DNA from 2 places in the Mesorhizobium sp. URHB0026 genome. Region 2 is predicted to be linked to the other one. Evidence: riboswitches for the same ligand, from Rfam matches in the RefSeq annotation. Region 2 holds a riboswitch; the other holds the start of a gene.
What was found. Region 2 has a riboswitch for thiamine pyrophosphate ahead of ACVWWD_RS25760 (YkoF family thiamine/hydroxymethylpyrimidine-binding protein). Riboswitches for the same ligand answer to the same signal wherever they lie in the genome.
Positions count from the first base shown of each region.

Region 1: it holds a riboswitch for thiamine pyrophosphate, as region 2 does, so the genes downstream of both, thiB (thiamine ABC transporter substrate binding subunit) here and ACVWWD_RS25760 (YkoF family thiamine/hydroxymethylpyrimidine-binding protein) in region 2, are expected to answer to the same signal.

Region 1 covers NZ_JBSSCN010000001.1:1,111,594-1,126,221, forward strand. The annotation lists gene ACVWWD_RS05615 (helicase-related protein) at 1-1,765, shown strand, start outside; gene ACVWWD_RS05620 (RNA-binding S4 domain-containing protein) at 1,776-2,162, shown strand; gene fdxA (ferredoxin FdxA) at 2,395-2,733, shown strand; gene ACVWWD_RS05630 (CarD family transcriptional regulator) at 3,103-3,684, shown strand; gene ACVWWD_RS05635 (amino acid ABC transporter ATP-binding protein) at 3,764-4,534, opposite strand; gene ACVWWD_RS05640 (amino acid ABC transporter permease) at 4,531-5,211, opposite strand; gene ACVWWD_RS05645 (amino acid ABC transporter substrate-binding protein) at 5,346-6,119, opposite strand; gene ACVWWD_RS05650 (RNA polymerase factor sigma-32) at 6,422-7,285, shown strand; gene ACVWWD_RS05655 (M48 family metalloprotease) at 7,302-8,771, opposite strand; gene thiQ (thiamine ABC transporter ATP-binding protein) at 9,002-9,778, opposite strand; gene thiP (thiamine/thiamine pyrophosphate ABC transporter permease) at 9,771-11,390, opposite strand; gene thiB (thiamine ABC transporter substrate binding subunit) at 11,469-12,467, opposite strand; TPP riboswitch at 12,511-12,625, opposite strand; gene ACVWWD_RS05675 (thiamine diphosphokinase) at 12,712-13,371, shown strand; gene ACVWWD_RS05680 (ABC-F family ATP-binding cassette domain-containing protein) at 13,373-14,628, shown strand, end outside.
Region 2 covers NZ_JBSSCN010000001.1:5,242,305-5,256,932, reverse strand. The annotation lists gene ACVWWD_RS25810 (glycoside hydrolase family 108 protein) at 1-26, shown strand, start outside; gene ACVWWD_RS25805 (hypothetical protein) at 29-229, shown strand; gene ACVWWD_RS25800 (hypothetical protein) at 226-465, shown strand; gene ACVWWD_RS25795 (hypothetical protein) at 450-644, shown strand; partial or broken gene ACVWWD_RS25790 (hypothetical protein) at 670-986, shown strand; gene ACVWWD_RS25785 (hypothetical protein) at 1,151-1,858, opposite strand; gene ACVWWD_RS25780 (glycosyltransferase family 39 protein) at 2,146-3,606, shown strand; gene msrA (peptide-methionine (S)-S-oxide reductase MsrA) at 3,778-4,296, shown strand; gene ACVWWD_RS25770 (formyltransferase family protein) at 4,840-5,691, shown strand; gene ACVWWD_RS25765 (hypothetical protein) at 5,751-6,059, opposite strand; TPP riboswitch at 6,333-6,446, shown strand; gene ACVWWD_RS25760 (YkoF family thiamine/hydroxymethylpyrimidine-binding protein) at 6,437-7,045, shown strand; gene ACVWWD_RS25755 (ABC transporter permease subunit) at 7,115-7,870, shown strand; gene ACVWWD_RS25750 (ABC transporter ATP-binding protein) at 7,867-8,634, shown strand; gene ACVWWD_RS25745 (ABC transporter substrate-binding protein) at 8,627-9,643, shown strand; gene ACVWWD_RS25740 (methyltransferase family protein) at 9,852-10,538, shown strand; gene ACVWWD_RS25735 (DUF3309 family protein) at 11,315-11,479, shown strand; gene ACVWWD_RS25730 (GntR family transcriptional regulator) at 11,836-12,561, shown strand; gene ACVWWD_RS25725 (ADP-ribosylglycohydrolase family protein) at 12,565-13,614, shown strand; gene ACVWWD_RS25720 (PfkB family carbohydrate kinase) at 13,611-14,588, shown strand; gene ACVWWD_RS25715 (ABC transporter substrate-binding protein) at 14,628-14,628, shown strand, end outside.

The DNA of each region.
Region 1 (14,628 bases), 4.1 Mb from region 2:
CGTGCGCACTGCCGCGCAAAAGGCGCTTGCCGCCGAGTTCGAGGCACGCGCGGAGCGCTTCGGCGCCTGCGCCAATGGCGATCTCGCGCTCGGTTCGGACGGCACGCTGCGCTGGATCGGCGCGCCGATAGGCACGCTGGTCTCGGGCGAAGACGCGCTGAAGCCGCGCCTGGTGTTGCTGGCTGACGAACAGCTGACGGGCCCGGCGCGCGACAAGGTCGCGGCGCGCGCCGAACGCTTCGTCAATTTCCAGATCGAGTCGTTGTTGAAGCCGCTGGTCGATCTGAAAAACGCCGAGCAGATTTCCGGCATCGGCCGTGGCATCGCTTTCCAGCTGGTCGAGAATTTCGGCCTCATCAACCGTCGTGACATCGCCGAAGAGATGAAATCCTTGGACCAGGAAGGCCGCGCGGCGCTGCGCCGGCTTGGCGTCCGCTTCGGCGCATACCACGTGTTCGTGCCGGCGCTGATCAAGCCGGCACCCGCTGGGCTGGTGACGCTGCTTTGGGCGCTGAAGAACGACGGCAAGGACAAGCCAGGCTTCGGCGACGTCGTCCACTCGCTGGCCTCGGGCCGCACCTCTGTTGTCATCGACCCGGCCTTCGACAAAGCCTTCTACAAGCTCGCTGGGTACCGCAATCTCGGCCGCCGCGCCGTGCGCATCGACATTCTGGAGCGGCTGGCCGACCTGATCCGCCCGGCGACCAACTGGAAGCCCGGCCTTGGCCAGCGTCCGGACGGCGCCTATGACGGCCAGTCCTTCATCGTGACGCCGCCGATGATGTCGATCCTTGGCGCAACCGCCGACGACATGGAAGAGATCCTCAAGGGTCTCGGCTATCGCGCAGAGCCGAAGCCGGCCGCGGAAGTCAAGGCACGGCTGGAAGCGCAGGACAATGCCGCGCGGGAAGCCGCCGCGGCCAGGCAGGCAGCCGAAGAGGCAGCCCGCGCGGAACAAGCCAAGGCGGCGGAAGAGGCGGCTTCGCCGGCCGCCGAGGGAGCCGAACTGGTGTCGGATGCGGCAACCGCCGTGGAGACACGGGTTCCAGCCGAAGTCGCAGCCGACGCGACGGTGGAAACCGTCGCGCAAGAGCAGGCGGAAGCCACCGCTGAAGTTGCGGAGGAGCCTGTAGCCGAAGCCGCTGTCGAAGTCGCCGAGCCGGCGCCGGTTGAGCCGTGGGCCGAACCTGAAACCGCCGAGGCTGACGCGGCACTCACCGAGGAAACCGCAGCGGCGGAGCCCGCCGTCGAAGCCTCCGCGTCGACGGAAGCTGCCGTGGCGGAAGCCGGTGAACCCGTGCCGGAAGCCGAAGCGCCAAAGCCGATCCTGCTGTGGCGCCAAGGTCGCTTCGACCAGCGTCCGCGTCATCGCGACGGCCGCAACAACCGGCCGCAAAACGGACAGGCGCGCGGCCGAAGCAACGCGCCGGCCGGCGGCGAACAGGCAACAGACGCGCCGGCGGACCGTCCCGCACACGAAGGACGCCGCGACGGCGCCGGAAAGCCGCGCTTCGACCGCTCGAAGTACAAGCCCAAGCCGCAAGCTGAGGGCGCTGAGCGCCACGACGGCCGCCCGCAGGGCGAGCGTCCCGAGCGCCGCGAAGGCCGGCCAGACTGGAAGGGCGGCAGGCCGGAAGGCAAGGGTCCCGATCGCGGCGGAAAGCCCGCCTTCCAGCCCAAGCCGCGCGAGGAGCGCCCGGTACGTTTCGATCCGGACTCGCCCTTCGCCAAGCTCGCCGCCTTGCGCGACCAATTGAAGAAGTAAATTCGCTTCGATGGTTGCTGAAGGCCGTCAGCGCATCGACAAATGGCTGTTCTTCTCGCGCGCGGTGAAATCGCGCTCGCTGGCGGCCAAATTGGTGGTCGCCGGCCGTGTTCGCATCAATCGCGACAAAGCAGCGCAGGCCTCCGATCTGGTCAAGCCAGGCGACGTGCTGACCATCACGCTCGACCGGCGTATCTTCGTCTGGAAGGTGCTCGGCGCGGGCGCGCGGCGCGGTCCGTCCGAGGAAGCTCGCACTCTTTATCAAGACATGTCGCCCCCGCCCGCACCGAAAGGCGACGCCCCGCCCGATGCTATCCCGGCGATGCGCGAGGCAGGCAGCGGCCGCCCGACCAAAAAAGAGCGTCGCCAGACCGACCGATTGCACGACGAAGATTGAGCCTGTCGATCGACGCGGATGTGCTCTCCCGCGGCAACGGCAACCAAAACAGATTTGGACCGGCAAACGAAACGAACGTCGGTGAGGGGTGTGGGACCGTCCCGGCACCGCCGATCTGAAATTCAATTCCCAAACTCTGGCGCCAGTGGGAATGGCTACTCTTGCAAGCAGCCGATAAAGGCGTTACCTCACGGAAAAAGCCAGCAAAAACGGGACATCCCGGAGCCGACCGATGACCTATGTCGTGACCGACAACTGCATCAAATGCAAATATATGGACTGCATCGAGGTCTGTCCGGTCGACTGTTTCTACGAAGGCGAGAACATGCTCGTCATCCATCCCGACGAGTGCATCGACTGCGGCGTCTGCGAGCCGGAATGCCCGGCCGACGCGATCAAGCCCGACACCGAGTCCGGCCTCGACAAATGGCTGCAGATCAACACCGAATATGCCGATAAATGGCCCAACATCACCGCCAAGAAGGAGCCGCCCGCCGACGCCAAGAGCTTCGACGGCGAGGCCGGCAAATTCGAGAAATACTTCTCCGCCGAGCCCGGCGAAGGCGATTGACAACGCCGCTGTAAAGGCTTGTATGACGCAGCGTAACAGGCACGCCGGATTAACCGCCTTGACAGGCGGCGATTGGTTGTGGCCTCCGCTTACGTAGCAAAACCTTGATTCTTCCGACTTTTTGTGTTACATCAGCGAAACATGCCGGTGACACAACGTCGATTTATGGCGCAGACGCCCCAAATCACTGAAAGGTGAAAATCCCATTTCGGACCAGAGCGATCTGGGCCAGGCGGTCGCAATTCTTGCGGTTTGCCGGTCCCGGCTTTTCCGGTGGGTTCATCTGTTGTGCGGCTAATGATCGGTGACCCCGGTCACGTGAGTTCAGCCGGCACCGCCGCCGGCCCACAACAAGGAGTTCAGGGCGTAATGGCAACGATCACCCCGCAGAAGAAGTCCACAGCTGCACGTCACGGTTTCAAGACCGGCGAGTTCATCGTCTATCCGGCGCATGGCGTCGGCCAGATCGTCTCGATCGACGAGCAGGAAGTGGCCGGCCACAAGCTGGAACTGTTCGTCATCGACTTCCAGAAGGACAAGATGCGCCTGAAGGTGCCGGTTGCCAAGGCGACCTCGATCGGCATGCGCAAGCTGTCGGAAGAGGATTATGTCGAGCGCGCGCTGAAGGTCGTGCAGGGCCGCGCCCGCGTCAAGCGCACCATGTGGTCCCGCCGTGCCCAGGAATATGATGCCAAGATCAATTCGGGCGACCTGATCTCGATTTCGGAGGTCGTGCGCGACCTCTATCGCGCCGATAACCAGCCGGAGCAGTCCTATTCCGAACGCCAGCTCTACGAGGCGGCACTCGACCGCATGGCCCGCGAGATCGCGGCCGTCAACCGCATGTCGGAGACCGAAGCCGTACGCCTGATCGAGGTCAACCTCAACAAAGGCCCTAAGCGTGGCGCCAAGGCCGACAATGAGGAAGCCGAGCAGGAAGAAGCTGCCTGAGCTTTTACGCATTCAAGTTGACGAAAACCCGGCCTCGCGCCGGGTTTTTTGTATTTGGGGAAGGCCGAGATTGTCGCGCCTATGCGCCCCCGTCCTTCTCCGCCGCCTCCTGCTTCAGCGTGGCGATGAACCGCTTGGTGCGTTCGCGCTCCGGATTGCCGAACAGCTTGGCGGATGGCCCCTGCTCGACGATGGTGCCGGCGTCGAGGAACACCGCCTCCTGGGCGATCTTGGAGGCCAGGCGCAAATCATGCGTCGCCATCACCATGGTCGTTCCCTCGCTAGCGAGCTGACCCAGCACATCGACCACCTCCTGCGCCAGCTCCGGGTCGAGCGCCGAAGTCGGTTCGTCGCACAGCAGCACCTTCGGCGACGGCGCCAGCGCACGGGCGATCGCCACGCGCTGCTGCTGGCCGCCCGACAGCGTCGCCGGCCAGGCATCCGCCTTATGCACCATGCCGACCTTCTCCAGCAGCGCGAGTGCCCGCTCATGCGCCTTCTGCGGCGACCATTTGAGCACCGTAACCAACCCTTCCATGACATTTTCGATGGCGGTGCGATGCGGAAACAACTGGAAATTCTGGAACACCATGCCGGTCTGCAGGCGCAGACGCCTTATGTCCGCCGCCGAGACCTTGCCGCCCGGGCGGAACTCAAGCGTCTCGTCGCCGATCCGCACCGTGCCCGAAGTTGGGATCTCCAGCAGGTTGATGCAGCGCAGCAGCGTGCTTTTCCCCCCGCCGGAAGGGCCGACAAGCGCGGTGACGCTGCCTTCGGCGATGGCGACAGTCACCCCCTTCAGCACGAGATTGTCGCCGAAACGCTTTTCGATGTTGGTGAGGCTGATCATGAGCGTGCCTCCAGGAAGCCGCCATAGCGGTTGAGCCGCTCCTCCAGCCGCGTCTGCAAGGCCGACAGCACCGAACTCATCGCCAGATAGAGGATAGCCGCCTCGACATAGAGGATGAGCGGCTCGTAGGTGGTGGCGACGATGCGTTGCGCCGCCTGGAACATCTCCGGAACGGTGATGGCGGCGGCCAGCGACGTGTCCTTGACCAGCGAGATGAAGGTGTTGGAGAGCGGCGGCACCGCCACCCGTCCGGCTTGCGGCAGAATGGTGCGCCGCATCGCTTGGCCCCAGGTCATCCCGATGGAATAGGCGGCCTCCCACTGGCCCTTGGGCACCGAGCCGATGGCTGCCCGGATGATTTCCGACGTGTAGGCGCCGATGTTTAGCGTGAAGCCGATCAGCGCCGCGGTGAAGGCATCAAGCAGGATGCCGACCGACGGCAGGCCGTAGAAGATCAGAAAGAGCTGCACCAGGAGTGGCGTGCCGCGGAAGATCCAGACATAGAAGCGCACGAGCGCCACCAGCGGCTTCGGGCCGAACAGCCGGCCTAGCGCCGCGCCCAGCCCCACCGTAAGGCCGAGCACGAAGGACAGCAGCGTCAGCGGCACCGTAAAGATCAACGCTGCCCACAGCAGCGAAGGCAGCGAGTCCAGCATCAGTTGCAGCCAGTGCGGCACGAACTATCCTCCGGAATGGAAGGGCGTCATCGAAGCGCGAATGCGTCAGCCATATCACGACAAAAGCGGCGAGCCGTCAAAGACGGCTCGCCGCTGGATGCGTGGCAGGGCGACAGCCGGCCCTTCTTGGTGAACTACTTCGAGACGTCCTGGCCGAAATAGGTGTCTGCGATCTTCTGGTAGGTGCCGTCGGCCTTGATGTCGGCCAGCGCCTTGTTGATGGCAGCGACCAGCTCCGGATCGCCCTTGCGAACGATGACGCCGGAGTAATCGGCATTCTCTTCCTGGGCGGCGATCTTCACGTTGGCGTCCGGCTTGTGCTTCTTGAAGTCGAGGAACGACAGGCTGTCATTGATCGTAGCGTCCGCACGGCCGGTCAAAAGCAGCTGGATCGACTGGTCGAAGCCGTCGGTGCCGACCAGTTCGGCGCCATTGGTTTCGGCCAGCTTGCCGAAATTGGATGTCAGCGACTGCGCCGCCTTCTTGCCCTTGAGGTCGGCGAAGGTCTTGATGTCGGTGTTGTCGCCGCGCACGATCAGCACTGCCTTGGAAGCGATATAGGGATCGGAAAAGTCGTACTTGGCCTTGCGGGCGTCGGTGATGCCGACTTCGTTGATGACGGCATCATAACGGTTGACGTCGAGGCCGGCGATCAGCCCGTCCCACTTGCCTTCGAGGAACTCAGCCTTGACGCCGAGCTTATCGGCGATCGCCTTGGCGATTTCGACATCGAAGCCAACCAGCGCACCGGAAGCGTCATGGTAGGTGAACGGAGCGTAGGTGCCCTCCGTGCCCACCTTGATGACTCCCGCCTGCTTGATCTGGTCGAGATTGGCGCCGGCGTGGGCCGATGCGATGGCCAGGGCCTGCAACGTTCCGGCGATGATGAGTGATTTGAGCCATTTCATTTTTCTGTGATCCCATCCTTGGCCGGTAACCCGGCATGCTGTGAGGGCTGGAAAATGGCAGATGCCGATCGAAAAAATAAGGAATGAAATTTCAAAGAGAGCGTCTCTCGGAAATCAAATTCTCCGGAAGGAATTTACTCGCAAGCTCGGAAGTTCCAGACAACTGCGCGGACGCTAGCGCTCGCCCTGCCCGCACCGGCGGAACCTTTCCCGCGCATGACAGTTTTGGCTGTTGTAGGGCACGCCGCCGTCATTTCAAGCCGGTGTCTGCCAAGTTGCCTCGCCGAGCCACGGAGCGCCTTATGATGGAAGACACGGCAGGACGGATCATGGTCCGCGCGGCAATGAAGGCGCCCTATCTCGAGCGCGAGGAGGAGCATCGGCTGGCATTGCTCTGGAAAGTAAACAACGACCAGAACGCGCTGCACAGCATCACGGTTGCCCACATGCGGCTGGTTATTTCCATGGCCTCGAAATTCCGCCACTACGGGCTGCCGCTCGGCGATCTGGTTCAGGAAGGCCATGTCGGACTGCTGGAGGCCGCCGCACGTTTTGAACCGGAGCGCGAGGTGCGGTTCTCGACCTACGCGACGTGGTGGATCCGCGCCTCGATGCAGGACTACATCCTGCGCAACTGGTCGATTGTGCGCGGTGGCACCAGTTCGGCGCAAAAAGCCCTGTTCTTCAATCTCAGACGCTTGCGTGCGCGTCTGGCGAACGGCGCCGAGCCGCTGTCCAACACAAATCTCTACCGCGAGGTGTCGGTTGCGCTTGGTGTCTCCGAGGCTGATGTGGCGATGATGGATTCACGGCTGTCGGCTCCGGATTCTTCGCTGAACGTACCGCTGGCCGACGATGCGGGCGGCACCGAGCGGATGGATTTCCTGGTCTCGGACGATCCCTTGCCCGACGAAATTGTCGGCGACAAAATCGATGTCGCGCGCCGCTCGCTCTGGCTCAAGGAAGCGCTTCACGCGCTCAACGCGCGTGAACTCAGGATCATCGAGGAACGCCGGCTAAATGATGAGGGGGCCACGCTAGAGGCGCTCGGCGAGACGCTCGGCATCTCCAAGGAACGTGTCCGCCAGATCGAGGCGCGCGCCATGGAAAAGCTCAAGGTCGCCCTGGTGAAGCAGAATCCGGAATTCATGGCGACGGCCGCCTGATCTCCCGCTCGGGCTTTCATTTGTCGGTGACGATCTTGACCTTGTCGCCGGCCGAAACCGCGGCCCCCGGCGACAGCGCATTGAGCACGCGGAACAGGTCGAGCTTGCGGTCGACGCCAACCATCTGCGCGGCAAGCGACCCCATGGTCTGTCCCGGCTGCACGGTGAGCACGCGAATATGCAGTGGTTTCAGTGCCGCCTTCTCGGCGGGGCTGAGGATGCGGAAGGAGCCGCTGACCGAGCGCGCCACCGTTTCAAGCGAGGTGCTGGCCGAGGGGGCGGCCGTCAGCAATCGGTAGACCTGACCGCCGGCGCGGATTACAGCGATGTCGAACTGCCAGCCTTCGGCGCCTGCATGCGCGGTCGCCGCCTCATTGCCGTTGATGGTTTCCTGCTTGACGGTGCTGTCGTCGAGGCCGGCCACCCAGCCGCTTCTGATATAGTCGGTCAGGGCGCGATTCTTGTCTATCGAAACACCGTCGAAGCGGATCGCTATATCGCCGGGGCCGGTCGCCGTCACCGCCGCCGCCGAATTGTCGATGATGAAACCGTCCGGCACCGTGAACGACACGCCCAAGCCTGGATGCAGGAAGGTTTCACCGCGCACATAGCCCTCTTCCGGTGTGTCGCCGTAAAGCAGGCCGTCTATGCCGGCGAGGAAGGAATCGCGGTCGCGTGTACCGAAGCCGGGCGCACCGAACTGTCGGGCGTGACGCTGTGCCAAATCGATGCGTTGCGGCGTGTTGGGGTGCGTCGCCAGGAAGTCGAGGCTGGCGTCGGTGGCGCCGCTGATCGAGCGGAAATCGGTATAGGCCGACATCGACTGCAGGAAGCGGCCGGCGGCATAGGGATCGTAGCCGGCTTCGCCGATCGACTTGATACCGATGGCGTCAGCCTCAAGCTCCTGGTTGCGCGAGAACTGCGCCAGCCTGAGCTTGCCGCGGATAAGTGCAGCCTTGGCGGTCGGGCTGTCGCCAAGCACATCGGAAACGACCTTGGTCGCCAGACCTTCCTCGGCCTCCAGCTGCTGGCGCTGCAGCCCATGATTGGCGGTGACGTGGCCCATCTCATGCGCGATGACGGCGGCGAGCTCGGACGAATCATTGGCCAGCGCCAAGAGGCCGCGCGTTATGTAGAGATAGCCGCCCGGCAGCGCGAAGGCGTTGACGTTGGGCGAATTGAGGATGGTGATGCGGTAGGTCTGGGTCGGGTTCGCCGACACCACGGTCAAATTGCCGACCACCTTGGCCACCATGCGTTCGAGCTTGGGATCTGAATATTCGCCGCCATAGGTCGCCAGGATGCGCGGATGCTGCGCCTTGGCGAGTTCCGCGAGCTTGTTGTTGGCGGCGACATTGTCGACCGTGATCGGCTTGTCGGATGGCTGGAAGCCTGATTCCTGCACTTCCGGAGGCGTGAACATCTGGCAGCTTGCCAGCGCCACGGCAAAGCCGGCCAGCGCCATAAAGCGCGCCAGCGGGTTCATTCGTAGCCTGTCAACGCCGATCGCCAGAACGGCTTCCTTTCAGGTCCCTGCGCATGACCACATGCGCAAAACAAAACTGCTACAGTATCCGTCACGCGCCCCTCGAAGCATGCGGCGGAAGCTGTAGGCAAATCACGGCCTGTGCCGGACCGGTATCGGGCGGACCTAGCCACACTACTCCAGTCATGGCAAGCAAGCGCCACATCGCGTCGGGCCGGTTTGAGCGTAAATTATGTCCGCTTCCGGGCAATATCTCGTGATAAAGCACCCCCGCCACCGGCTCCGATATAGCGCCGGAATGCCTCCGGACCAGCCCCGGCAAAGAAATCATCTGCCGTGCCGATAGCGGCGACGGCGCCGTTCTCGAGAAACACCAGCCTCCGAGCGATGCGGCGGGCATCTTGCGGCTGATGCGTGACGAACAGTACCGTCATGCCACGCTCGGCATGCAGGCCGGCAACGAGGTCGAGCATATCGTCTCGCAAGGAGGGCCCAAGCGAAGCGAAAGGCTCGTCGAGCAGCAACACCGGGCGGTCACGCACCAGCACGCGAGCCAGGGCGACGCGCTGGCGCTCACCGCCGGAAAGTTCGCGCGGCAGCCGCTTCTCCTTGCCGGCAAGGCCGGTGCGCGCAAGCGCATCGGTGATCGCAGCGCGGTCGGCTTCGGCTAGCCGCAACGATGGCGAACGGCCGAGCCCGACATTCTGCTCGACGGAAAGATGCGCGAAAAGGTTGTTTTCCTGAAAAACCATCGACACCGGCCGCGTCGCCGGTGGCGCGGTGCTGACATCGGCCCCGCCGATCAGCACGCGGCCGGATCGCGGCGGCTCGAACCCGGCCACCAGATTGAGCAACGTCGACTTTCCGGAGCCGCTCGGTCCCATGATGGCGGTGATTTGCCCCGCCGTGAACTCGGCATCGAAGGCGAACAACGCCTCGCCATAGCTGAACGAAACCTTGTCCAGCCGCACCGAAACCCCTTTGCCGCCACCCGCCTCGTCAGACATTGCTGGCCGTCTCCTTTCCCAGCCGGTCCGCCGCCAGCACCAATCCCAGGCAGACAAGGCCGAGCAGCAGCGCCAAGCCGGCGGCGTCCTCGGTTCGGTAGCTGCCCATGCGCGCCAGGAGAAGGTAGGGCAAGGTCTGCACGGAATCACTGCCGAACAGGGCGATGACGCCGAGATCGCCAAGCGACAGTGCCATGGCGAAGGCAAAAGCGGTGGCCACCGGGCGCCGCAACGTCGGCCGGTCGACCAACCACAGTCTTGACCAGCCGGAAATTCCGAGCTGCGCGCAGAGCCGCTCGTGCCGCTCGCTTGCCGCATCATAGGCGGGACGGATGGCGCGCAGCGCAAAAGGCATCGCCATGACAGCGTTGACGGTGACGACCATGAGCGGGGCGATGGCAAAGACATCGCCGACATGGCGCAGCAACAGGAACCAGCCGGCGCCGACGACGATCGGCGGCACGACCAGGACGAACCCAGCGCCGGTATCGGTGGCCTCTTCGAGCAGTGTCCTTGCCCCGAAGCGGCGGTTCGACGCCAGCGCCCTGCGCGCCATGGTCAATGCCAGCGAAAGCATCACCGAAAGCAATGCCGATAGGAAAGCGAGTACAGCACTGGTCAGCGTCGCCTGACGGACACTGGCCTCACCGGCAAGCCGGCCGAGGTCGGCGCCAAGTCCGGCCGCCACGGTCGCCACCATCGGCCCGGCGACGAAGAGCAAGGCCAACACGATGAGCGTCGCGTTCAGCCAGGCTTCAGTCCTGTTGACGGAGAGGTAGCGGCGCGGCGCGACCGGCAGGTTGGCGTCGCCGACGACGTCGGCTCCGAGCCGGGTCAACGTCAGCACCACGATGAAGGTCAAGGCGATCTGCAGCAGTGTCAGCGCAACAGCCCTCGCGGGATCGAAATCGAAGCGCAATGCCTGATAGATGCCGACTTCGAGCGTCGTCGCGCCCGGCCCGCCGCCGAGCGTCAGCACGATGGTGAAGGATGTGATGCACAGCATGAAGACAAGTCCGGCGACACCGGGCAGCGCAGCACGCAGCGTCGGCCACTCGATCAGCCGGAATGCCGGCCGCGCCCCCATGCCGAGCTGGCTCGCCAGCCGCCATTGGTCGGAGGGAATGGTCTGCAGCGCCTCGAGGAGCAGACGTGTGGCCAGCGGCAGATTGAAGAAGACATGCGCGACGAGAATGCCGGACAGGCCATAGATGCCCGGCCAACCCTGGCCGCCAGCCCAGTTGAACAGGCCCGCGAAATAGCTGGCGCGGCCATAAAGCGCCAGGATGCCGAGCGCCGCGACTATCGCCGGCAGCGCCAGCGGCACGGCGAAGAGCTGCAAGATGAAGGCACGGCCGAAAAACCGTGGATGCCGCGACAGCGCCCGCGCCACGAACAGGGCCGGCCCGACCGAGAGCAGCGTCGACAGGGCCGCTTGCAAGAGCGTGAACCGCACGACCCGGAACAGGTAGGGATCGAACGCGGCCCAAGCGCCGGAAAAATCGCGAGCACCTTCCACAAGCAGCCCCGCAAACGCGCCGCCGATCAAAATGGCGATGGCGGCGAGCCCTGTGATGCCGGCTGTGACGCGGGTATCAGAGCGGGTTTGCACGCCGCACCATCAACGATTGGGTGAAGCTTAGGGAGCGTCGCCGTAGAGCGTTCATGTCACGAAATTAGCCCACAAAAGCTACTTGCTCATCACCGCCAGCCATTCATCGACCCAGGCCTTGCGGTTGGCCGCCACCTCCTCCGGGCTGAACAGCAAGGTTTTGGTCGGCTTGACCAGTTTGTCGAAGGCGGGGTTGAGCGGCTTGTCGGTCTTGCCGGCCGGGAACATCCAGTTGGTCTCGGGAATGGCGTCCTGGAATTTCGGTCCGGTCATGAAGGCCATGAACTTTTCCGCTAGCGGATTCTTGGCGCCGGTCGTGGTGATGCCCGCGACCTCGATCTGCAGATATTCGCCTTCCTCGAACGACGCCGCCTGATAGCGCTCGGTGTTCTCGGCGACCATGTGGTAGGCTGGCGAGGTGGTGTAGGACAGCACCATCGGCGCCTCGCCCTTGGTGAACAGGCCATAGGCCTCGCTCCAGCCCGGCGTCACGGTCAGCACCTTGGTCTTGAGCTTGGCCCAGGCCTCGGGCGCCTTGTCGCCATAGACCGCCTTCACCCACAACAGCAGTCCGAGACCGGGCGTCGATGTGCGCGGGTCCTGGATGACGATCTTGTCGTCGGCGCTACCCTCCACCAAATCCTTCAGGCTTTTCGGCGGGGACTTCAGCTTCTGGGTATCGTAGACGACGGCGAAGTAGCCATAGTCGAAGGGAACAAAAGTACCGTCGCTCCAGCCACCCGGCACGTTGACGTCCCTCACTGCGCCATGTGGCGCGAACAGGCCCGAGGCCTTGGCATCGGCGGTGAGATTGGTGTCGAGACCGAGCACGATGTCGGCCTTGGTCGAAGCGCCCTCCAGCTTGACGCGGTTGAGCAGCGCCACGCCATCGGCGACCGAGACGAACTCGAGATCGCAGCCGCATTCTGCCTCGAATTCCTTCTTCACCACGGGACCGGGACCCCAGTCGGCGGTGAAGCTCTCATAGGTGTAGACGGTGAGCTTGTCCTTGGCCAAGGCCGGCCCGGACAGGGTCACTGCCGTGGTGGCGATCAGAGAATATAAAAGCGTGCGCATCGGCGCCTCCTTCGTTTGCGTTGAAAGGAATTGAGGCGTCGGAGTGTCCGAAACGTCTAATCCCTCCGCCGGTACAAACCGGATCAGGTTCAGCGGGTTGGCGAGACTGCCTCTCAGCCGGCCCGCGAAATTCGCGTCCGGCACCCCGTTAGAGCGTTTCGACACATAGGCCGGGCCGATGACCCGCGCAAGTGGGACTTTGCCGCCTTCCGTTTCCGGTGCCGGGCTGGTAAGGCGACGGGATATGAGCATATTCACCATCCTGCTTGGCGGCGATCTCATCCGCACGCCTCGGCTCGACCGCCAGGTCGAAGGCTCGCGCGTCATCGCCGCCGACGCCGGCATTGGCCATGCGCGGATGCTGGGCCTCGTGCCGGAACTGTGGGTCGGTGATTTCGACTCGGTTCCGGCTGATCTGCCCGCCGACCTCGCCGCCGTGCCGCGGCAAACCTTCCCGGCGGAAAAGGACAAGACCGACGGAGAACTGGCGATCGCGGCCGCACTGGAGCGCGGGGCGACCCGCCTTGTGCTGGCGGGCGCATTCGGCGGCAAGCGCGCCGACCACGCCTTCCTGCATCTGACGCTTGGCCTGCGGCTGGCCGAGGCCGGAATGGATGTGTGTCTGACCAGCGGCGCCCAGGAAGGTGTTCCCTTGCTGCCCGGTAGGGCCGGCTTCGATTATGCCGACGGCACGCTGTTCTCGATTCTCGGCTTCTCCGAACTCTCCGGCCTGACCGTCACGGGCGCCAAATGGCCGCTCGACAAGGTTGAGGTGGCATTCGGTTCGTCACTGACCATTTCCAACGAGGTCAAGTTCGGCAAGACCGGGGGCCGCCTCGACATCGCGCTCGGCCATGGCCGCGCGCTGCTGCTCGCCCATCCCTATCCATTGCCCGAAAGCTGACATGGCCCCGCCTCTTCTCAATCTCGACGGGATAAGACTGACCTTTGGCGGCGCGCCACTGCTCGACGGCGCCGCCTTGACCGCTTCGGCCGGCGACAAGATTGCGCTGGTCGGCCGCAACGGATCCGGCAAGTCGACGCTGCTCAAGATCGCCGCCGGCCTGATCGAGCCACAGGACGGCGAGGTGTTCCGCCAGCCTTCGGCGACGGTGCGTTATCTGCCGCAAATGCCCGACATGGACGGCTTTGCCACCGTGCGCGCCTATGTCGAGGCCGGGCTCGGGCCCGCCGACGATCCCTACCGCGCCAGCTATCTGATGGAGCATCTCGGCCTGTCGGGCGAAGAACGGCCTGGCGACCTGTCCGGCGGAGAGGCCAGGCGCGCCGCGCTTGCCCGCGTCATGGCGCCTGAGCCCGACATCCTGCTTCTTGATGAGCCGACTAACCATCTTGATTTATCTGTCATTGAATGGCTGGAGGAAGAGCTCATCCGGACTTCCTCGGCGCTCATCGTCATCTCCCATGACCGCCGCTTCCTCGAGCGCGTGTCGCGCGCCACAGTCTGGCTCGATCGCGGCCAGACGCGCAGGCTGGACAAGGGATTTGGCCATTTCGAGGAATGGCGCGACCTAGTACTGGAAGAGGAAGAGCGCGAGCAGCACAAGCTCGGCCGCCAGATAGTGCGCGAGGAGCACTGGCTGCGCTACGGCGTGACGGCGCGGCGCAAGCGCAACATGCGGCGCCTCGGCGAGTTGCAGACCATGCGCCAGCGTTTTCGCGGCCATCGCGGCGCTGAAGGCACCGCGACAATGGTGGCAAGCGACGCCGCCGAATCCGGCAAGCTGGTGATCGAGGCCAAGAACATCGAGAAGAGCTTTGGCGACCTTACCGTCGTCAGGGGCTTCTCGACCCGCATCCAGCGCGGCGACCGCGTCGGCCTTGTCGGGCCGAACGGCGCCGGCAAAACGACACTTCTGAAGATGCTGACCGGCGAATTGGCGCCGGACGTGGGTTCGATACGGCTTGGCACCAATCTGGAGATCGCCACGCTCGACCAGAAGCGCGAGGCGGTCGACCCGCAAGAGACGCTGGCGCAATATCTCACCGACGGGCGCGGCGAGAACCTCGTCATCAATGGCGAGCAGCGCCACGTCGTGTCTTATATGAAGGATTTCCTGTTCAAGCCGGAACAGGCCCGCACACCAGTGCGCGAGCTGTCCGGCGGCGAACGGGCGCGGCTGATCCTGGCACGCGTGCT
Region 2 (14,628 bases):
CCGTCGCCCTTGAAGGGATGTTCTGACAATGGCCACAGTTACCCAGCCGACCACCCGTCCAACCAACAAGCTGACGGCCGCCACGATCGCCGCCGCAGCCGCCTCCGTTGCGGGCGTCATCGTACGCAACTTCTGGCCATCCTGGTACGACGCCGAGACATGGGCATCGCTTCTGCCGATAGCGATCTTTGCCGTCGGCTATCTTGTCAAGGATGAGCCAAACCGATGAGCGCGCTAATGTCTTTCCTGCTCACCAATCCGACCATTCTGGGGGTTGGCGCCGCTATCCTTGCGGCATTCGGCTGGGGTGTTCGCCAGCGGCTGGCCGGCGAACGCGCGGAGCGCGCGCGACAGGCTGCCACCGAGGCCGAGGCGCGCGCGATTGCCGACCAGGTCCAGAACGATATCGGTGCGCTGCCGTCCGCGGCCGCCCGAAAGGAGCTCAAATCATGGGCAAGGGATTGATGCTCGCCTCGGTCGTGGCCGTGATATCAGGCTGCGCCACTGCCAAGGGCGGATTTTGCGTGGTGTCGAGCCCGCTGCGCCTGTCGGCGGCCGCAGTCGATGCGCTGTCGGATGGCGAGGTCAAGGCGTTGCTGGCGCACAACCGCAAGGGCGAAAGACTGTGCCGATGGAAACCATGATGATGGTCGCGAGGACGGTCAAATGATGCACGATCTCTTCGGCCTGCTCGGCATCAAGGGGCCGGTCGTCGCCGCCGGTCTCGCCGGCGGCGTCCTGCGGGCTTTGTCGCGTCATCGCTACAGCTGCGAGAAATGGTCGCGTCGCCAATCTGCGGCGCGCTTGCCGCCGCCTATTTGACGCTGCCCGTGGTCCAGTATGCCCGCGCCACCGGGCTGCCGCTGGCCGGTGACGACACGACGACGCTGGCGGCTGCCTTCCTCATCGGCGTCTGCGCCATGTGGATCTCGGATATTCTGTTCGAGGTGATCGTGGGGAAGTTCGGGCCAGCCCCGGAGGACTGACGGCCGGCCTTGCCTTGCTTTGGGACCGGCACCTGAGGGCTCGATCGAACCAAAAGCCCGCCTTGGCTCACGCCGGGGCGGGCTTTTTTGCGTTTTCAGGCCGCTCATCGTTTCACGGAAACGGGGCCCTGCTCCTCTTCGGCGCAAGGTCGCAAAACCGTGGATCAGGCCAGGATGTTGACGGCGCGGGCCGCGACCAGCGCGATCGTGAGCAGCGAAATCATCGCCTCCGCCATCATCAAAAGCTTGGCGCGCTGGGAAAGCGGCAAGGTGTCGGTTGGTGAAAACGCCGTCGCATTGGTAAAGGCGAGGAAGAAATAATCAACGAAGCCAGGCAGCCAGTCGCGGATCTCGCGATCGTCCAGGGTCATTTGCGGAAACAGGAAATCGGCATGGGCGCGTTTGACCAGTCCGCAGGTCGGCGGCCCGCCGCGGTCGGTGCTCCAGAACCACAAGGCGAAGACGATGATGTTGGTGAGCCAGATATTGAGCGCATCGACCAGCAGTGTCTGGCCGCTGCTGCCGGCATGTCCCGCCAGCAATACGCGCACCAGCAGCACCAGCGAACCGCAGTTCATGACGCTGACTACGCCGGTCATTACCAGGGCCGTCCTGCGGATCATGACGCGAAAACGGCCGACGAGATACCAGTGCTCTTCCTCGACCGCTTTCTGGCTGGCGACCTGCGTCCAGGCGGTGGCCACGGACAGGGGCACGAGCAGGGCGGCCTCCAGCGCCGGCGCCAGCCAGCGAGGGCCGAACGAAAGATCGTTGATGACCAGAAGCTGCAGGCAGATGATGACAAGGACCGCCGCGCGCGCCAGCCAGAAGTCGAGCGCGCGGTGGTGGATGACGGCATGCTGGTGACGCATCGAATGTCCGGGAATGCTGAAGTGGGATCGGGTGTGCGGCCCGTTCTGCCCGGGGGAGGGCAATAGAACTCCGAGATTCCCGCTCAATCTTGGTGTTGCAATGGCACGCAAGTATACTTTTTTGTAAGCTTTGACCTTGGGGCTATTCGGCAAACCGGGCGATGTGATTTAAGCGCGGCATGGCGGGAATTGACGACTCCATGGATCGTTGGGTGCCGGCAGCACTGCCTGCCGTGGGCCTGGACTCGTCCTTGGTTTGGTCCGCCCTGCTTCGGCACCCTTGGGGTTTGCTGTCACTTTTGTGCCTGGTGCAGATCCTGTGCTGGACCATGGTGCCAACACTCATCGATCCCGCACCGCCCGGCGATGTCGTGGAAGGCTTCATGTGGGGCCGCGAATGGGTGCTTTTGACCTACAAGCATCCGCAACTCCCCGGCTGGCTGCTCGAGACCAGCCATCTCCTGACCGGATCGTTCCGCTGGCCGCAATATTTGGTGGCCCAGCTGACGATCTCGGCCACTTTCATCCTGGTCTACCTGCTGGCTCGCGACACGCTCGGGCGCGACAAAGCGCTGGCCGCCGTGCTTTTGATGCCGTCGATCTATTTCTTCGGCTGGCCGACGCCGCAATTCAATCACGATTATGCGCAGATGCCGTTCTGGGCGGCGATCTGCTGGCTTTTGTGGCGCGCCGGCCGTGGCGGCGGGGCGGGATGGTGGCTGGCGCTTGGACTGGTATCCGGCATCGGGCTCTACGCCAAGTTCTCCACCTGCTTGCTGCTTGCCTTCGGCGGCCTCTGGCTGCTGTGCGACCCACGCGCGCGCAGCCGGCTGGCGACACCCTGGTCATGGCTTGGCCTGGCTGTGTTTCTCGCCGTCGTCGCGCCGCTTGCCATCGCGCTCTACCGCATCGATTTCCTGCCTTTGACCTATTTCGCCGGCCGCGATGCATGGGTGAGCGAGCACCGGGCGCGGCTCTATTATATCGGCGTCCAGGTGGCCGGCCTTTCCGGCTTTCTCCTGGTGTTGGCCCTATCAGGGCTGTTGCGGCGCTCACCAGCCCCGCAAGTGCCGGTCGAGCGCCACACGCTCGTCTATCTCTGCTGGATGGGGCTTGGACCGGCGGTGCTGATCATGGTCGTCTCGTTGTTCACCGGCACCGGCGAAGCCTGGGGCGCACCGATGTACAATCTTGTCGGCGTCGTCGCGCTCGCCTTTCTCGGCCACCGGCTCGGTGCCGCCGAGATGAGAAGGCTGGCGATCTGCGCCTTCATCTGCATCGTGGCCATGTCGGGCGCCTATGGGGCGATCCGATGGACGGACTGCAATGTGCGCGGGCGCATGGACGCAGTCTGCTGGCCGGCGCGGCCGATCTCGGAGGAGGCCGAGGCAATCTGGCACGCGGCGGCGCCGGGCCGGCTCGACATCGTCGGTGGCGACACCAATCTTGCCATGCTGGCTGGCCTCAACGCCTATGACAAGCCGTCGATCTTCACCGATCTCGATATGCGGTTCGCACCCTGGATCACGAGGCAGCGGTTGCGCGATCACGGCATGCTGATGGTCTGGTCGGGTCGTCACGTGCCGTCAAGGCTGCTGGCATGGGTGGACAATATCCCGGTCAAGACCGTTCTTTTCAACTGGTCGCGCGAGGCACCGCCGGTGGCGATCAGTTTTGCCGTGGTTCCGCCAGGCACGCGACATCTGCCGGCTGCCGCCAGCAGCCGGACCCGGCATCCGCGCAGCTAGGGCGAACGGCTTCGTGCGATCCTATTCCCTATAATACAACCGGACGACCGCTCGTCTGACTGGACGAACCAGGCAACAGTGCCCATTTATGGCGCTATCCAAGTTTGTTGCCGCGCAATTCCCGACGGAGAGCCGCTACACTTCCGGAATTGCCTTTCAAGGAGACGTGACATGGCGACTTCGAGCGAACGTGCAGTGCTTGCCGGCGGTTGCTTCTGGGGCATGCAGGATTTGATCCGGCGCTTCCCGGGAGTCCTTGCCACGCGGGTCGGCTACAGCGGCGGCGACGTGCCGAACGCTACCTATCGCAATCATGGCACGCATGCCGAAGCCATCGAGATCACCTTCGACCCGGCGAAAATCAGCTTTCGTCAGCTTCTGGAATTCTTCTTCCAGATCCATGATCCGACGACGCGCAATCGCCAGGGCAACGATGTCGGCATGAGCTATCGCTCCGCAATCTACTACACCGATGAGGAGCAGAAGCGTGTGGCGGAGGACACTATCGCCGATGTCGACGCCTCCGGCCTGTGGCCCGGCAGGGTCGTCACCGAACTCGCGCCGGCCGGAGCGTTCTGGGAGGCCGAACCCGAGCACCAGGACTATCTTGAGAAATACCCCAACGGCTACACGTGCCATTTCGTCAGACCAGGCTGGAAGCTGCCGGTTCGTGAAAAGGCGGTTTCATAAGGTTCACCAGCCGTTTTGGCCGCAGGTGGGGTGTAAACGCTCGTCGATTGCCAGGGATCATACGCATAAAGAGGCTGTTGGCCGCCGTCCGGCGGTTGACAGTTGGCTGCGTTGCTGGCCAACTGTGTAGGTTGATTGATCATTGGGGATTAGCATGAGGAAGATTTACGAAAAGCCGGTGTTGGTGAAGCGGGAAAGACTCTCAAGTGTTGCGGCGGGACCGCTTTCTTCCAAGGCAGCCTGACCGGCCTGGCTGGCTTTCGGGCCTGGCTGGCCGAGTTGTAACGGTGATCGAATTGCTGGCGCGGGGACGCTATGTCTTGCCCCGCTGGGCTTGAGAAGATGATTTCTTCCGAACCTGCGGCACTCGCCGGGCAACTCAATGCAATTTTCATCCTGGATGTTTCTGCTTATACCGGGCCGCTGCTTTCCGGATGGATCGAGGCGGGAAACCGTGTTGGTGCGATCATCGTGCCTGGTTTTCAAAGCCCGTCCAGAGGCTTCAGCATTGGCAATTTTCGGCGCAGGCTGAGGCGCCGGCTTTTGCTCAGACGCTATCTCGGCAACACGCCGGTAAAGCTGATCGAATTCCGCCGGCCTTACGACTGGAACGAGCTTGGCCGGCAACTGCCTGACATCGCCGCGGATGTGCTGATCTGCTTCGCTTTCCCGGCCTTGATCCCACAGCAGTTGCTCGACCTCTTTCCCAAGGGCGGGCTTAATTTTCATCCGGCACTGCTGCCCAACTATCGGGGGCCGCATCCTCTCCATCGTCTTGTCGCGGATGGCCAGCATGCCGTCCATGGCGGCGTGACACTGCATAAGATGTCGGCCAATTTCGACGACGGCGACATCCTCGGACAAGTGCCGTTCACGGAAGCAGACTGGGCATCGCGGCGGGATTTGGAGGACAGCGTGGCGAGCGCGATGCGCCGGTTGGTGCGTGAGGTGGCGCCAGCCTATTGCAAGAATTCGGTGTCGGGGATGCGGCAGCCAACCGGTGATTTCGTCTGGGCTCGACTTGGGCGGGCCCACATGGCGATTTCGTCTGACATGTCGATCGGGCACGTTGCCCGGATGTGGCACGTATTGGGCGCTAAACCCGGTATCTATCTGGATGTCGCCGACCGCCAGATCAGGCTGGCCTTCCAGGTCAGGCGACTGGGTCCGCCAACCGGAAAGGGTCCGGTAAGGCGATGGGGGACGGTGGAGTTCGATCTTGCCAATGGCCGGGTTCGGCACCTCACCTACGGGCGCCTGCTCAAACGGCTGATGGAAATATATGCCTCGTTCGCACGCCCGCGGGCCGGCAAACCGTACGCTGAATTAAGGGTCTTTGGCCGGGTGGGTAGTGAAGCGGCACCAGAGCCGGCAGCGGGTAGTCGCGGACACTGAATCCCAATAATGGGAACCGCGGAAACTGCTTCCGCGGTTCCCATTATCGCGATGGCAAACTACTTTCCGCAGTTGTTGTCGTTCACGGTCGGCGCGGTGGCGTTGCCGTTGGCGTCCGTCTGTGCACCCTGCGGGTTGGTGGGGCAATTCTTGTCCGCATTGGAATTCATGTCGCCCGGCGTGGTGGTCGTGCTGTTGGTCGAGCCCGGATCGATCGTACTGGGCGAAGCCGGGGTGCTTGGGTCCACAGTGACGGACTCGCCGCTGCCGCCGGACCCATCCGCGCCGGCTGCGCTATTGCTTTGCGCCATGGCGGATGTTGCAAGGGCAATGGTGAAGGCCGAAGCCGCGAGGATTTTCATGAACATGATTTGTCTCCATTTCTGTGAACTCGTCGCCGGGAGCGGTGCACGGTTTCGCGGAAATCATGAACCGCTCTATCTCTTGTTCTGACACAATCCCGAACGGAAAATTGATCCTGGAATCGCGTCCAGCGACTGGTGGGACAACCCCTCGAAATGGCGAAGGTTCCAGACAAATTTCCGCGCCGGCGATGTCCAATTGCCCTGACGCTCGAGCAATGCTTTGGCGCGGCTTGCCAAGAAACAGCTTCCCCAACCGGCCGAATGATGCTCTAACGCGCCTATCCACAGGGGTGCTCCGTACGGTCGGGGCTGAGACGGGGGCGGCAAGCCCACAGACCCTACAAGCTGATCTGGGTAATACCAGCGGAGCGAGGCGGGCGATGTTTTCAGGCGCACAGGTTTCCCTATATCCAATGGCCGACGATTTCGTCGGCGTCATTCTGGGCGCGCTCGGCGCGCTCGATCCGTACCGCGACAAGCTCAGGATCGAGACCGACGACATCTCGACCTTGCTGGTCGGGCCCCCCGAGGTGTTATTCCCTGCGCTGCGCGACCTTTTCGTGGCCGCGTCTGGCAGCGGCAGGCATTGCGTGCTGTCGGCCACCATTTCGCGTGGCTGCCCAGGCGAGCCGGACGATCCGATCTGCCGCTCCGACACGTTCGGCGGACCTGCCGGGCCACTCGGCCCGCGCAAGCAAGCCGCCATCACCGCGGTGCGCGGCGCGCCGGCCACTGGCCAGCCGGCGGCGGCGCAGTTCTCGCTCTATGTGATGGGTACTGACGACCACATGGACGAAATCTATGGCTGCATAGATTTCCTGAAGCAGTCCGGCGTCTACGATCGCTCCAAGAATTTCTGCACCAAGCTGCGCGGCGATGCCGGCGCGATCTTCTCGGCCCTCGATGAAGCCTTCTGCCGCTTCGGGCCCGGCGCCGGCCATGTAACCCTCGATGTCACGGTCTCGGCCAACAGTCCCACTGCCGTCTGAACGCTCGTGGTCTCATCGTCATTCAACCCGCGTAACGTCGCGGGCTTCTTCGCCAAAACAGCGCCGGCCGTGATATCGATCAGTTTGGTGCTAGTGGCCTGGGAACTGTACGCAAACATTTCCGGCATCAAGCCGACGGTTCTGCCGGCGCCCTCGCGCGTCTTCGAACAGGCGATGCTCAATCGTGAAGCATTGGTCGACAACGCCGTTCCCACGGTCCGCGCCACGCTGATCGGTTTTGCCTGTTCGCTCAGCGCCGCCTTCGCGCTGTCGATGCTGGTCGACTTCTTCCAGCCTTTGCGGCGCGCGCTGTTTCCCATCTTCATAGTCAGCCAGACCTTGCCGCTGGTCGCCATCGCGCCATTGGTGGTGCTGTGGTTCGGCTTCGGGCTGACGCCCAAGATCGTGCTGGTGGCGCTGGTCACCTTCTTCCCGATGCTGGTCGCGCTGGTACAAGGCTACGAGGCTACCGAGGTGGAGATCGGTCAGATGCTGCGTGCCATGGGAGCAGGGCGTTGGCGTGTTTTCATGCTGGCACGATTGCCTTCGGCGCTGCCTTATTTCTTCGCTGGCCTCAGGATCTCCATTACCTATGCCGTCGTCGGCGCCATCTTCGCCGAATATGCGGGCGCGGCCAAAGGGCTGGGCATCTACATGCTCAACGCCAAGAACAATTTCCGTCCCGACCTGGTGCTAGCCGCCGTCTGCGTCAGCGCAGCGCTCACCCTTATCCTGTTCGGGCTGACGATGCTGCTGCAGCGTCTTGCCGTGCCCTGGGAAGGAGCCGTTGGCAGGCAAGGCGCTGGAAAAGGTCCAGAAGCATGAGCCGGCTCGAACTGCGGCATGTTCGCAAGGTGTTTGGCGGGCTCGATGTGCTCGCCGACATTTCGCTTCGTGTCGATGCCGGCGAATTCGTCTCGATCCTTGGACCTTCGGGAGCCGGCAAGTCGACGCTGTTTCAGCTTCTGACCGGCGCCGAGCATGGCGAGGGTGAGATGTTCTTCAACGGCGTGCCGCTCGACGATCATGGCAGGCATTTTGCCTTCATGCCGCAGCGCGACGCGCTGATGCCGTGGCGGCGCATTCTCGACAACACCACGCTCGGGCTCGAGGTGCAAGGCGTCAGCCGCAAGGCGGCACGGACGCGTGTGGCTCCGCTGTTTGCGGAGTTCGGGCTTGCCGGCTTCGAGTGGCACTTTCCAGCGCAGCTCTCGGGCGGCATGCGCCAGCGCACGGCGCTTTTACGCACCGTAGTGCAGGAACGCGATATGTTGCTGCTCGACGAGCCGTTCGGCGCGCTCGACGCCCTGACCCGCGCGGCCATGCAGCGCTGGCTCGAACAGATGTGGCGGCACCACCACTGGACGGCGTTGCTGATCACCCATGACGTGCGCGAAGCCCTGTTCCTGTCCGACCGCATCTATGTGCTGTCCGCGCGGCCTGCCCGGGTCGTGCGCGAGATCAAGGTGCCGCTGCCGCGCCCGCGCGATCCCGCCAGCGCGGCCACGCGGCAGGCCGAGGCACTCGAGGTCGAGATTCTCGACATTTTGCTCAACCCCCAGCCATCCAAAGGACATGACCATGACTGACTTGACGCGCAGGCAAGCCCTGCTGCTCACCCTTGCCGGCAGCGTACCGCTGATCACCGGATCGAGCCGCTCCTTCGCGGCAACGCGGACGGTCACAGTCGCCCTCGACTGGACGGTCAACACCAACCACATCGGCCTGTTCGTCGCCCGCGATAAGGGATTTTATCGGGAAGCCGGCCTCGAGGTCGACATCCTGCCCTACAGCAATACCGGTGCCGGCGCGCTTGTCGCCAACCATGTCGCCGATTTCGGGATCAACGGCACCATCAGCCTGTTCACCCAGAAGACCGCAGGGGCCGATTTAAAGGGCGTCTATGCCGTCGTGCAGTCCGAGACAGGCCGGCTGGTGTTCAATGCCGTGCGCAGCGAGATCAAAAGCCCGAAAGATCTAGATGGCCTGACCTATGGCGGTTTCGGCAGCGCCTGGGAGACGGCGCTGATCTCGACCATCATCCGTCACGACGGCGGCAAGGGCGATTTTGAGACGGTGACGCTGGGCACTTCCGCCTACGAGGCGCTGGCCAACGGTTCGGTCGACTTCACGCTCGAAGTGTCGACCTGGGAGGGCGTCGAAGCCGAACTCAGGGGCGTCAAGCAGCGCAGTTTCGTCTATGCCGACCATGGCGTCCCCGACGAGCACACGACGCTTATCTCTTCGAGCGAAGCGTATCTCCAGGCGAACCCCGAACTGGCGTCGTCCTTCATCAAGGCAACGCGGCGCGGCTACCAATTCGCCGTCGATCATCCAGGGGAGGCCGCCACGCTGCTGATAGCCGCCAACAAGGATGCCCTGACCAATCCGGCCTTGATCCACGCCTCGTTGAAGGCACTGATCGAGGGCTATTATCTGCGCGGGCAAAGCGGTGCCATCGGGACGTTGGACACTGCCAAGATGGAAGCGATCGGCAACTACCTCTTCGCCGCCGGCATTCTGCGCGACGCCGACGGTAAGGTTCTGCCCCAGATCTCGGATTTCACTGGGTATTTCAGCAACACATTTCTGGGGTAGCTGGCCAATCCCTAAGGAGAGGATCGACTCGGGCGGAACCCCTTCCTGGCGATCCTCGAAGCGGAGACAATCCGCACGGCCGTGCTTTGCGTCTCGCATGCCTTTCGGCGGCGCAGTTGCCGTTCTGATGCCGATAGATCTTGTCGGTTAACCACCCAGCAATGGTTGCGTGCAAAGGTCCCCCCGAGGGATCATTGGGGTTCTTGCCTTGCTTACACCAAAAAGCGAAACGCTTCAGCGCGCCAACCAGGGCGGGATGATGTCCGAAGCGCGCAAGCGCGAGATCCTGGCCGACTTGCGGGAAGGCTTCTTTCGCATTTGTGCGCTCGCATGCGCGGGGCTGTTTGTGTACCGGGGCGTGTACCACTTCGTGCAGGACCCCACCCGGCTCAATATCGCTTTGGTGGCGGTTTCCGAGACGCTCAGCTTCACCTGGCTGCTGCTGTCGCGGCGGCCGGTGACGCGTGACTGGAGCCCGCTTGCGGTAGTCGCTTCGGTGACCGCCAGTTTTGGTGTCGCCTTCATCACCATGGAACGAGGCATCCCCATCATCCCCATCTATGTCGCCGCGCCGCTTCAATTCATGGCGCTTTGGTTCGTCATCTGGGGAAAGCTGTCGCTGGGTCGTTCCTTTGCCATCCTGCCCGCCAATCGCGGCGTGATGACCGGCGGTGCCTATCGCCTGGTGCGGCATCCGATCTATGCCGGTTACCTTACCGGCCATATCCTCTACCTGCTGTCGGCCTTTTCCTTCTACAATCTCGCCGTCTATGCGGTTGTCACCTATCTGCAGGTGTACCGCATTCTGCGCGAGGAGGCCTTGCTTGCCGCGGAGCCGGAGTACCGCTCTTATATGGAGCGCGTGCGCTATAGACTGTTTTACGGGATATTCTGAAGGCCAGACTGTCACGCGAGAGTGGCCAGTCCTGTTTGATCCAGGGTTAGCCAACAAGGATCCTTAGCGTCCAGTGGTCCGGAACTGCTCCGCAGGTGAGGTGCTGTATTTTGGCTGTCAGGTAGCAAGCAGCCTGGCAGCAAATCATCGGCCGTCCAGCAGCTAGGCTCGGCGCGTCGGTCGGCGGCAGCAATGGCGTCAACGCAGGAGCCGGCGCCAATATCGGTGGTTCGGGCGGCATCAACGCCGGGCTCGGTGCCAATGTTGGCGGAACCGGTGGCATCAATGCGGGGCTTGCCGGCAGTGTTGGCGGCGCCGGCGGCATTGGTGTCGGGGTGGGCATTGGCAACGGAACCAATCCCAGCAATCCGTCGAACCCGAGCAACCCATCCAATCCCAATCACCCCAACGTCCCGGGTATCGTGGCCCAGATGTCAAGCTCGCAGGTGACGCGCATGAAGAAGCGCTGCGACGATGTCCTCAGCAGCGAAGGGACCTATGACCGCGACTTGCGGCAACTCTGCCTGCTGATCGCACGCCGCTGAGGCTGAGGGAGGTTGCGGACCCAGCCGTAGGCCTGGCCGCACTCTCCTGGCCTCCGGCCGGTGGGGAAGCCCGTCGTCCAGGCGGGCTTTCTGCGTTGCGGGCTGTGAGTTCCGGAGCCGCGATAGTCCAGCGGAACGCCAGCCCCTCTAAAACGTTCATACCTTGCAACATCCGAAATGGCGCGATGTTGAACCAGCGCGAAAGCGCGCATTTCAGGAGCAGGGAAGGCCATGGGTCTCGGAACGATACTTATCATTATTCTAATCCTCGCGCTGCTCGGCGGCTTCAGCGGTCTCGGCGGTGGCCCGTTCTACGGAACCGGTTATTATGGCGGTGGCGGTCTCGGACTTGTGTTGATCATCGTCATCATCCTTGTCGTCCTGGGACGCATCTAGCCGGCTCCTCTTGTGTCGCCGGCGTCGCGGTCCCGTGAGCGAACCCGCGGCGGCGTGCACTGGAATGTGAGGGAAGCAGGCCGGCTTGTGATCATGCGCCCCGCAGGACGGCCGTATAGTTTCACGGTCCACACCCCCCGTGGAAACAAGAGGAGAGGGTCCCACCCCTTCATCCTCCTCCAAGGCCCGCCCCGGTTCCCGGAGCGGGCTTTCGTTCTTCTGCAAAGAGATTGCCTCGAAGTGCTCCGCCGGTGCCGGCGGCTTGCAGCGAAGCACCCGTCACCATTGGTCGTTGACAGAGCTCACGCACGAATATATTGAACAGGATTATACAGGTTCACTGAACAGGTACGCATATGAAGCGGCGCGCGGTTCAATTGTCTCCCGGCACGGCAAAGCCCGAGCAGATCGCGACCGTTCTGGAGCGTGAGATTCGTTCCGGCGTTCTTGGTTTCGGTGACAGGCTGCAAAGCGAAAACGAGCTCGTCCAGCGCTTCTCCGTCAGCCGCAACACCATCCGCAAAGGTCTCGAGGAACTCTCCAGCCGCGGCCTGATCACCACTAAGGTTGGCATCGGCTCTTTCGTCACCTTTGATGGCATGCCGGTCGATGATGCCGTCGGCTGGTCGCGGGCGCTGGCCAATGCGGGTGCCAATGCAGAGACCCGGACGTTGCGGCTGGAGGTCATAGAGGATGCCGAACTGGCGATCTTGCTGGATGTTGAAAGCCCGTTCTTCATCGCCGTCGACCGGGTGCGCACCAATGCCAGCGACGGTCATGCGATCTCGGTCGAACGCAGCCGCCTGCCGCTGTCACCCGAACTGGAGGACGTGCCACTGCGCGGCCTGCGCGAGGGTTCGCTGCACCAGACGCTACGCGGGGCGGGGCTGATACCAGACCATGGCGAGGAGTGGGTCGACATCGAGATGCTGAACGCAGATGACGCTGCCATCCTCGGCTGCCCGCAAGGCACGCCCTTCCTGCGCGGGCGTCGGCTGACGCGCGCGGCCGACGAGCGGCCGATCGAATATGTCACCAGTCTCCTCAATCCCGCGCATTTCGCGCTGCATATGAGGTTCTGAGCGATGCCGGACTACGAGTTTGAGATGGATCGCGCCATGGGCGCGCTTGTCGGCGGAGCGCTGGGCGACGCGCTCGGCATGCCGACGCAGCTTCTGTCACCGGCCCGCATCGCCGAACTCTACGGCCGTGTCGAGGATTTCATCGCCCCCTTCGCCGGTCATCCGGTATCGAAGGGGCTGCTGGCCGGCACCGTCACCGACGATACCGAACAGGCATTGCTGCTTGGCCGCATTCTCGTGGAATCGGGCGAGCGCTTCGACCATGCGCGCTGGGTGAACGCGCTGCTCGACTGGGAGCGTGAGGTCAAGGCGCGTGGCAGCTACGACCTCCTGGGGCCGTCGACCAAGCGCGCGATCGACGCCATCAACAACGGCGTGCCGGCGGAAGAGGCAGGGCGTAGCGGCGACACCAACGGCGCCGCCATGCGTATCGCGCCCGTCGGCATCATGATGCCGCCGGAGCCGCTGGACGCGTTCGTCTCCAAGGTGGCCGAGACCTGCAAGGCAACGCACAACACGTCGATCGCGATCGCCTCCGCCGCGGCGGTCGCAGCCGCCGTCAGCCGTGGCGTTGCCGGTGGTGATTGGTACGCGGCGTCCGACAGCGCGGTCGCGGCGGCGCAGCGAGGGGCAACACTTGGAAATTGGGTCACCGGCGGAGACATCGCCGCGCGCATCGTCTGGGCGCAGGCGCTGGTACGCGGCAAGGCGAAGAGGGACGCGATCCGGCTGATTACCGATCTGGTCGGCACCGGCGTCGCCAGTCAGGAATCGGTTCCAGCCGCGTTTGCCGTGCTGGAAGTCGCCGGCGGCGACCCATGGCAAGCGGCTGTCATAAGCGCCAATCTTGGCGGCGACACCGACACGATCGGCGCCATCGCCGCCGGCATGGCTGGCGCCTGTGCCGGCTTTTCGCGCCTGCCGCAGCATCGTGTCACGAGCCTCACGGGCATCGACATGGCGCAAGTACAGGCGCTGGCCGCCGATCTTGTCGCGGCGCGAATGTCGGGCGGTCGCGTCGGCAAGGCCGGTTCCGGCAAGGATGCGGCATGAGCGCGCGTCTCGTCCATGTCGGCAGCGCGGTGGTCGACTATGTCTACCGCATCGATGTCCTGCCAGCGCCCGGCACCGAGAAGACGGCGTCGGACTATGCGCAGGTCGCTGGCGGCGGCTTCAACATGATGGTTGCCGCGACCCGTACTGGTATGAAGGTGGTGTTTGGCGGCCAGCTCGGCAGCGGTCCGAATGGCGACTTCCTGCGCGCCGCCTTCGCCGCCGAGGGCATCCAGACGCTGACGCTGCCTTCGCCTCTGATGGACAGCGGCAATTGCGTCGCCATGATATCGAGCGACGCCGAACGCACCTTCGTCTCGTGGCCAGGAGCGGAGAGCGTTCTCAGCCTCAACCTGATGGCGCCGGTGGTGATCGGGCCGCATGACTGGGTGTTCACGTCAGGCTACACGCTCAGTTATCCTGGCAGCCACGATGCGCTGACCGGTTGGATCGAGGCGCTGCCGGCGGACATTCCCTTCGTCTTCGATCCGACGCCGGTCGTAGCGGACATTCCACGTGCCATTCTCGACCGTGTGCTTGCCCGCACGACTTGGCTGAGCTGCAACACGACAGAGGCGGCCGAGATTGCCGGCCAGGGCGATGTCGAGGCGCTCGCGGCGCGACTTCTTGCCGAGCATTGCCCGCAGGCTGCCGGTGTCGTCATCCGCTCCGCCGCCAAGGGCTGCCATGTCGGGCTGGCCGACGGTTCGGCGCAAACCATCGCCGGTTTCAAGGTTGCCGCGATCGATACCAATGGCGCTGGGGACACGCACATCGGCGCCTTCGTCAGCGCGTTGGCGCGTGGCGTGCCTCCCTTCGAGGCGGCGGCCTATGCCAACGCGGCGGCCGCCATTTCGGTGACTCGCCACGGCGGCTCATCGGCACCGACCGACGCGGAAATCCAGACTTTCCTGAGCCAGGCCGTTTCTACCGGCGTGCCAGGCCAGACACAGAAGGCCCATCAGACAGCCTGACAAGCCCGGGAAGCGGGCAAACACAGAGAGGAACGAACCA